Regions from separate parts of the Shewanella donghaensis genome, predicted to be linked through region 2. Evidence: predicted binding sites of a transcription regulator. Region 2 holds the regulator's gene; the other holds the start of a gene.
What was found. The regulator MetJ, encoded in region 2, represses methionine synthesis genes. The targets are predictions, from matches to a motif close to TAGACGTCTAGACGTCTA.
Positions count from the first base shown of each region.

Region 1 (4,883 bases), 1.7 Mb from region 2:
AGTGGCAGAATCAATGGGTTTTATGCGGTCGTTCAAATGGTTATCAAGAACAGATAGCACTCAGTACCGACAATAATTTACTGGATACAGATAATGGCCGGTTGATGAATGTGCCAGTTTTATCATTACAGCAGATTTCCTTTATGTGTGTCGAAACCGCACATTTTGATCATTGCTAATAAGGCTGTTGTTACGAGACCGTTTAAACTCGATTTTTTACGAGATTGTTTTAACTAGATGGTTTTACGCGATTGCAACTGCATTAGCACCAATGGTTTTTGTGGTGAATGATGTTTTAGATAAAGTTGTTGGATATCATTTGTCGCAAGTTTTACCTCATTAAAGCCATGCTCTTTATAAAGTTGGGTTAAATGGGGGAGGGCAAAGACAAAACATTGCTCGCATTTTAGTTTTTCAGCAATGAATGCTAGCAATCTATGGGCAAGTCCACCACCTCTATACTCACTAGCAACAACAAGGCCGGTTACCAACTGATATTGGCCAATGGGTTTTATTCTTACTACCGCAATAATGTTATTTTCAGGATGATTGCGACTCTTTCCATTATCAATAGCTGCACTAGAAACTGTATTAATAGTTTCATCAATTCCAGCATCAATTGCAGAATAAATAGTCGACTGCTGTAAATTGATATTTTTAGCCATGATAACCGCTATATCTTCTTTTATTGTTGGCTTTGAATAGGGCATCTGTTGTTTGTAAAACTGTTTTAGCATTGACCAGCACTTCTGTTGCACGGATGTCATCGCTGGTGTTATTGCCGTTTTGGGTTGAGTGGCATCATCAAATAACCATTGGGTTTTACGCATTGAATTTCTTACCTATTAGAATGCTGAGTTATAAAATTCTGAAAGATGACAGCTTATTCTATTGTTATTGGTTGGCACAATTTTAATGTTTAATTGGTGGCTTAGATAGAAAAGACTCGCTTCATTACTCCCTAGTTGGAATTGAACGATTTTCATTCTGAACAGTGATTTGATATCTTGAAAAGCAGTTTCATCTTCAACCGATCAAAATGTGTTGAGTTAACGTATTTCTCTAAATCCAAATAGCGTATATATCTGACACCGTTTTATTCAAGCTGAATGTGATTTACCCTATTAAGAATATTTGCGAGAGCCTAATGTTATTGTCGCCAGAACAGTTAAGTAAGCAACAAATATATAAGTTATTGATTGGTGGAGTAACGCCTAGACCCATCGCATGGGTTTCCACTATTTCTGTTGATGGGGTGGCCAATTTAGCGCCATTTTCATTTTTTACTGTGGCCAGCGCTAACCCGCCAGTGCTGTGTTTTAACCCTATGGGCATGGATGATGGTCAGGAAAAGGACACGTTAGCTAATATTCGCCAACAGGGTGAATTTGTCATCAATACAGTGAGCTATCCTGATTTAGCGGTGATGAATGAAACTTGCCATCAAATTCCTGCCGATATAGATGAGTTTGAATATGCCAACATTGAAAAAGCCCCTGCGTCTATAGTGAAGCCAAGTCTCGTTAAGCAAGCGCTAGTTAGCTTTGAGTGCCAGCTTAATCAGATTATTGATTTGGGCCATGAAGAGTTATCAGGGCACCTAGTATTAGGTAATGTCGTCGCTATTCATGTTCAAGATGACATCATTGAGGATTTTAGAATCGATAGTGACAAATTAGATGCCATAGGAAGAATGGCCGGCAGTGATTACAGCTTAACCAGAGAGAAGGTTCAGCTTACTCGTAAGTAGTGGCTGTCTATGTGTTCTGCAGAAGCATAGCAAATGTAAACCATGGCGAATTTAAACCATAGCAAAATAGCCAAAGTGAATTAATCAGCAAATGATAGATATAAAAAAACCGTCAATTGACGGTTTTTTTAGTTTTACATATTGTTGCTATGGCTAATTATAGGCCGGCATCAGCACGTAAAATTTCAGCTTTATCTGTTGCTTCCCAAGGGAACTCGTTACGACCAAAATGGCCATAAGCAGCTGTGCTTTGGTAGATTGGGCGAGCCAAATCTAACATTGCTGTTAATCCATATGGACGCAATTCAAAATGTTGGCGAACCAATTTGATTAATACGTCTTCAGATACTTTACCTGTACCGAATGTTTCGATGCTGATCGATGTAGGCTCTGCAACACCAATAGCGTAAGACACTTGAATCTCACAACGTTCAGCAAGACCTGCAGCAACAATATTCTTTGCAACATAACGTGCAGCGTATGCCGCACTACGGTCAACTTTTGATGGGTCTTTACCTGAGAAAGCACCACCACCGTGACGAGCCATACCACCGTAGGTATCAACGATAATTTTACGGCCAGTTAAACCACAATCGCCTACTGGGCCACCGATAACAAAACGGCCAGTTGGGTTAATGAAGTACTTAGTCTCTTTATTTAACCACTTTGAAGGTAATACTGGCTTGATGATTGTTTCCATCACACCTTCGATTAAGTCTTCTTGGCTGACATCTTCACGATGCTGAGTTGATAATACGATAGCATCGATACCAACAATTTTACCTTCATCATAAGCAAAGGTGACTTGGCTTTTTGCATCAGGGCGAAGCCAAGGTAAAGTGCCATCTTTACGTACTTCAGACTGACGCTTCACTAATTTGTGTGCGTAAGTAATCGGTGCTGGCATTAGTACGTCAGTTTCGTTACTTGCGTAACCAAACATTAGGCCTTGGTCGCCAGCGCCTTGCTCTGCAGGGTCTGTGCGGTCAACACCTTGATTAATATCAGGTGACTGTTTACCAATGGCGTTTAAAATCGCACAAGAATCAGCATCAAAACCCATATCTGAATGGGTGTAACCAATTTCACGGACAGTTTTACGGGTGATTTCTTCGATATCGACCCATGCTGAAGTGGTGACTTCACCGCCGACTAATACCATGCCGGTTTTAACGTAAGTCTCACAAGCAACGCGAGCTTTAGGATCTTGCTCTAAAATTGCGTCTAATACTGCATCAGAAATCTGATCAGCGATTTTATCTGGATGACCTTCTGAGACCGACTCAGAGGTGAACAAGTGGTTTGCCATAGTTGGTAAATCTCGTCTTTTTGAATTTGAACGTGTAGAAGCATCTACATCTAGACGTCTATAATAATTCAATTTGGGTTTGATGACACCCCTTAGAACTAATATATGTTAAAAATTGTGCAATCATTCAAATATTTAGAAAAATCCACTTTTGACTGTTTTAGATATCAATAAATTAATCTTATGAAATTTATGCAGTTATTTAACTTTTTAGCTCCAACCTTATGGTTTAAATGGGCGGAAATAGAACAATTATTTTAGTTGAATATTATTAATTTTGACTGTTTTAAAACGTTTTTGGCAATAAATATTCACATCGTTTAATACGCAGAACGGTGATTTTGGATCAGGCATTCTTTCTTGAATGTTAAGTAAGGGTGTAAAAAGTTATATAAGTGTTAGCGCTAACATGGTATAAATTTGAGCCGTTTACTATCTTGTTTAGCTGGGACTTGGTCGTCAGATGCAAAAAATTGCGACTTATATCTAATAATAATTTGCGTCCCATCGCTGAGTAGGGGAAAATATGTCCCCACAATTGCCCGCTAGACCTCATCATCAACAAGCAGGAGAGAGCATGTCATCTCGTAAAGAACTCGCCAACGCAATTCGTGCGTTAAGTATGGATGCCGTTCAAAAAGCAAATTCTGGACACCCAGGCGCACCAATGGGTATGGCAGATATTGCTGAAGTGTTATGGAATGATTTTTTAAAGCATAACCCAACCAACCCAAACTGGGCTGATCGCGACCGTTTCGTATTATCAAATGGTCATGGTTCAATGCTTATCTACTCTTTACTGCATTTATCGGGTTACGAACTTCCGATTGAAGAACTAAAACAGTTCCGTCAGCTACATTCTAAAACGCCGGGTCATCCAGAATTTGGTTACACACCGGGTGTTGAAACTACTACTGGTCCTTTAGGCGCTGGTATCAGTAATGCTGTTGGTATGGCGATTGCTGAAAAAACATTGGCTGCCCAATTTAACCGTCCAGGTCACGAGATTGTCGATCACAACACTTATTGTTTCTTAGGTGATGGTTGTTTAATGGAAGGTATCTCCCATGAGGCATGTTCATTAGCGGGAACTTTAGGTCTTGGTAAGCTAGTTGCATTCTGGGATGACAATGGTATTTCTATCGATGGTCACGTAGAAGGCTGGTTCACTGACGATACCCCTAAGCGTTTTGAGTCATACGGCTGGCATGTTATTGCTGGTGTTGATGGCCACGACAGTGACGCTATTCGAGCAGCAATCGCAGAAGCTAAATCAGTAACAGACAAGCCAACAATGATTTGTTGTAAAACTGTCATTGGTTTTGGTTCGCCAAACAAGTCTGGTAGTCATGATTGTCACGGCGCACCACTGGGTGATGCAGAGATTGCAGCTGCACGTGAATTCCTTGGTTGGCCACATGCCCCATTTGAAATTCCTGCTGATGTTTATCAAGGTTGGGATGCTAAAGAAGTTGGTGTTGCTAACGAAAAAGCATGGGATGAAAAATTTGCAGCTTATAAAGCAGCAGAGCCAACGCTTGCTGCTGAATTTGAGCGTCGTGTATTAAACGGTGACTTACCTGCAGATTTCGAAGCAAAAGCACAAGCCTTTATCCAAGAGTCTCAAGATAAAGCTGAAGGTATTGCCAGTCGTAAAGCATCACAGAATTCAATTGGTTTCTTCGGTGAAATGTTACCTGAACTTCTAGGCGGCAGTGCTGACTTAGCGGGTTCAAACCTAACACTTTGGTCTGGTTCTAAAGGTATTCAAGACGATCCAGCTGGTAACTACATCTATTACGGTGTACGTGAATTTGGTATGAG
Region 1 covers NZ_CP041783.1:2,280,171-2,285,053, reverse strand. The annotation lists gene FPK91_RS09690 (hypothetical protein) at 1-179, shown strand, start outside; gene FPK91_RS09685 (GNAT family N-acetyltransferase) at 234-830, opposite strand; gene FPK91_RS09680 (flavin reductase family protein) at 1,148-1,750, shown strand; gene metK (methionine adenosyltransferase) at 1,908-3,059, opposite strand; gene tkt (transketolase) at 3,637-4,883, shown strand, end outside.
Region 1: the regulator MetJ is predicted to act here: its motif matches at 3,103-3,120, upstream of metK (methionine adenosyltransferase).

Region 2 (4,883 bases):
GCGGTTTTAAGTGTAAAAATGGCCGAGCAATGAAAGCCAGTGCGTTGGCCGGAAATGGCATAGTACGTTTGCCATATTTATACTGTCCAGATGAAATTAATACCGGTGAACTCGTTGATGTTTTTAGTGATTGGCATATTCCCGATACGCCATTTTATATGCTTTATCACAAAGATAAATTTCAACCGGAAAGACTGAAAAAATTTATCCAATTTACCATGGACAATTTTAAACGCTATCTACCTGATTCATAGCTTATTCACTGAATAAACCACTTGAAATTCAGATTTGTTAGCACTTAGGAAACGCTAAATACTGATGCTATCAAGTCACGTTTTTATTTTTATCGACTATCTTTAATTAGATAACAAAAATGAAAATGGTGAATAATGAGATCAATAGCGCTACTGGTGTTTTCACTGCTGTTTGCGATAAGTTCGCAAGCTAGCCAGCTTTATTTTGAAGCTCGCAGTAATAGCATGGGCGGCACTGGTGTGGCATCTTCAAATCGTGAAGGTGCAAGTTTTATTAATCCTGCTTTACTTGCCATATATGCCCCCAAGACTAATAAATTCTCCCTGCTTTTACCCGTTGTTGGCGTTGAACTTGATGATAGTGATGAGATGGTCGATAAATTTGATTCACTGCAAGACTCATATGATGGATTAGAAAGTGCGATTAACGGCAGCGATACTGATAATATCGAGCGTTATAGAGACGACTTAGTTACTGACTTAACCTCACTCAAAGGCAGTACCGCAAGTTTTTCTGCTGGTGTTGGTGCAGCATTAGTTATTCCCACTCAAACAGTACCAATGGCGATATTTTATAAGAGCTATATCGATGGCGTTGGTGTAGCTGATATTGCTCAGTCAGATATTGATATACTCAGTAGTTTAGACCCTAGTAACCCTCCTACCGATATTGCCGATTTAGATTCTCAAGGTATTGTCTTAGCTGGCGCAGTTACTGATTTTGGTGTCGCATTAAGTTTCCCTCTTTCAATCGTCAACTTGCCAGTAACAATCGGTGTGTCGCCAAAACTTCAGCGTATTGATACCTATCATTATACGGCTAATGCCAATAACTTTGATGCCGATGACTTTGATGATGATCGATATCGAAATGATGAGAGTATGTTTAATCTAGATTTAGGTGTCGCCTGGCAACCCACGGATAGTTTAACGGTCGGTTTATCAGCAAGAAATCTCATCAGTAATACGGTCACCACAGAGGAAGCACAAGGGCGTAAATTTGAATACCGCATAGAACCTCTTGTGACAGCAGGGGTGGCATATGATTGGTCTAGAGCTACTCTTACGGCAGATATTGATCTTGTGGATCAAACTCGCTTCACTGATTTTGATTCCGTTCAATTTTTACGGGTGGGTGGTGAGGTTAAGGCAACCAGCTGGCTATCATTAAGGATGGGCTATCGTCATGACTTAAAAGATAACAGCGTCGATGTATATTCATTCGGTACTGGATTTGCTATTGGGCAAGCGTTTAAGCTCGATATGACTGGTAGTTATGGCGAAGATGCTATAGGGGCTGTGTTACAAACCTCTTATCATTTTTAATGCGTAATGCTAACTTTCTATCTCGTTCTCCCTTTCCCATTCCAAAGATTGCTCATAGCTAATGTTAACCCACAGATAATTCCACTAACGACTTCACTGTAAGAATTAAAGCGCTAAAGCTACAAAGTACCAGTGTGGCGGTACGTGTCTTATTCTTGTCAACTCTATTGGTTAACTTACCAGCGACGATATTACCTAAAATCACAGAAGGTAAAAGCATTAGGGATAACCAGATATGCTTTTGTTCAACTAATCCTGCAATTACCAAGATCACCATCGCAATCATTGAACTAAATACAAAAAATATCGAAAGTGCCGCTCTAAATTGTGGCGCATCTTTGCCAGCTAATAGAATGGCTAATGGTGGTCCACCAATGGCGGCAATATTGCCAAAAATTCCTGACAATACCCCTGCAATAAATAACGTTATGCGGTTAACTGGTGCGGTTATTTTATAAAGGCTGAGAATAACGGCAGTAGCAACAATAAAGGCAATCGCTAAGCCTAGGATGGCTTGCGGAGCAAACAGTAATAATCCAGCACCGAGAAAACCACCGGGTACTCGACCCAGTAACGCATATTGCAGTCCATTGAACTGTAATGCAGTTCGTTCTCTGAGTAAGGTCATTAAGGCTATTGAAAAGCCCATCGCAATAACAGGGACTGGCACTAACTGGGGGTCGATAATATATAAGATTGGGCTGGCAACAACCGCTAACCCAAAACCGATTAAGCCTTGGGTTAATGCGCCTATAAAAATGATAACCGATGCAAGCATCAAGGTTTGCGGATCGATAAATTCCATTGTCGACTCTTTAGGCGCAATACTGCTAACTTTTTATGTTAGCAGTATCAGATTGGCTGTATGAGATTAATCATGGTGCTTGATTAAGTACGCAGACTGATTGGAAGAGTGAACTACCAGACTATGGCTTAATCTAAATCTTCCCACTCAATACCCATGCTATCCATTATGGCTTTTGCTTCTGATGGAATGCTATCAGGGCCTTCTTTAGATAAGTCATCATCATTAGGCAATGGTTGACCTGTGTATGCATGTAGAAATGCTTCACATAAAAGTTCACTATTAGTTGCATGACGCAAGTTATTTACCTGGCGGCGGGTACGTTCATCAGTAAGCACTTTTAATACTTTTAAAGGAATGGATACCGTGATTTTTTTTACTTGTTCATTTTTTTTGCCATGCTCGGCATATGGGCTGATATAGTCGCCATTCCATTCAGTCATTAACTCACCTTTATACGATAGATTCGTGGCAGATTTTAACTGCTAATTAATTACAGTCAAATTATTGCTGCTATTCTATAACGAATACAAATAGATTTCTTTATGTTTAGACGTCTAAACGGCTGATTTGTGTTGACGATGTGACTCAGCTTAGGTACATTTAGCCATCTAGACATCTCTTTGGTGCTATTTTTCAGGAGTTTACAATGAGCAAACATCGCGCAGCGACGCTAGCAGTTCGTCAAGGTATCGAAACTGATACGCAATATGGCGCAGTAGTCCCGCCGATTTACCTATCAACAAATTACTCTTTTGATGGGCATAAGAATCCTAGAGAGTTTGACTATAGTCGCTCAGGAAACCCGACACGATGCGTGTTAGGCGAAGCTATTGCCAAACTTGAAAATGGTGCAACTGGTGTTGTGACATGTACAGGTATGGCTGCTATTACTCTGGTCACTAGTTTGTTAGGTCCTAATGACTTATTGGTTGTACCCCATGATTGTTATGGTGGTAGTTACCGTTTGTTCACAAATCTTGCCAACAAAGGTCAGTTTAAATTATTGGTAGTTGATCAAACTGATGAGCAAGCATTAAGTGAAGCCATCGCACAAAAACCTAAAATGGTGTGGCTAGAAACACCCTCTAATCCATTACTTCGTGTTGTGGATATCAAATCCATCGTTGAACAAAGCCATAACGTCGATGCGTTAGTGGTAGTCGATAACACCTTTTTATCGCCAATTTTACAGCAGCCATTAGAACTTGGCGCTGATATCGTAATGCATTCAACTACCAAATATATTAATGGTCATAGTGATGTTGTTGGCGGCGCTGTGGTAGCAAAAGATCCTGAGTTAGGTGAGTTACTGCATTGGTGGTCAAACACACTTGGGCTAACGGGTTCGGCATTCGACAGTTACCTGACTTTGCGCGGTATTCGTACTTTGGCTGTACGTATTCGAGAGCACCAAATAAATGCACAACGTGTCATTGAAGTGCTTCAGGCCAGTGATGTTGTCGAAAAAGTGTATTATCCGGGATTAAAAGACCACCCAGGTCACGATATTGCCGCTAAGCAACAAAAAGGCTTCGGCGCTATGTTAAGTTTCGAGCTTAAAGGCGGCGAAGACGAAGTGGTAGCATTTTTAAGTGCACTGTCTATTTTCAGTGTGGCTGAAAGCTTGGGCGGAGTGGAAAGCTTAGTTGCCGTACCAGCGACTATGACCCATAGAGCAATGGCGCCTGAAGCGCGTTATGAAGCTGGTATTAAAGATACTTTATTGCGATTATCTGTCGGCATTGAAGATGCTGAAGACTTGGTTGCAGATATTCAAGTTGGTTTAGCTGCAGTCGCTGCACTTTAAGTTAATCTTGCCTGATTGTTTAATCATCAGGCTGGTATAAGTTGTTTAAGGAGTTAGAAATGACCCGCAGTCATTTACATAAATTTGGTGGTTCAAGTCTTGCTGATGCAGATTGCTATCGCCGCGTTGCCCATATTTTACTGACCCATGGCAACAGTGATGATTTAGTCGTGGTGTCAGCTGCGGGAAAAAGCACTAACTTTTTATATAAATTACTCTCATTAAAAGAAAATGGCGACCTGTGGCAAGAAGAGCTACAAGTTCTAGTTAGTTATCAGCAAAACCTCATTGAACAATTGTTATCTAATGAGCAAGCACGTGACTTACGTGAACGCTTATCGACAGATAAGTCACAGCTGATTAGTTTATTGTCGCTAGAGCAAAGAAACAAATTTCAATTAAACCATGTGCTCAGTTTTGGTGAGCGTTGGTCAGCAAGATTAATGGCAGCCTTGTTAAGAGAATCTGGCGTTGCAGCTGCTAACATTGATGCTTGCTCTATTCTCGTTGCAGATGAAGGCCTTGTGCCCAATATTTGCATTGAAGAGTCTCGTCAAAAAGTTCAAAAGCTGCTAGCTGCACATCCTAATGAACGCTTAGTGATTACTGGGTTTATTTGTGCCAATAACGAAGGTGATACCTTGCTACTAGGACGTAATGGTTCTGATTACAGTGCTACGATAATTGC
Region 2 covers NZ_CP041783.1:3,933,949-3,938,831, forward strand. The annotation lists gene FPK91_RS16820 (LysR substrate-binding domain-containing protein) at 1-254, shown strand, start outside; gene traF (conjugal transfer protein TraF) at 390-1,580, shown strand; gene FPK91_RS16830 (sulfite exporter TauE/SafE family protein) at 1,645-2,385, opposite strand; gene metJ (met regulon transcriptional regulator MetJ) at 2,514-2,828, opposite strand; gene metB (cystathionine gamma-synthase) at 3,035-4,195, shown strand; gene FPK91_RS16845 (bifunctional aspartate kinase/homoserine dehydrogenase II) at 4,255-4,883, shown strand, end outside.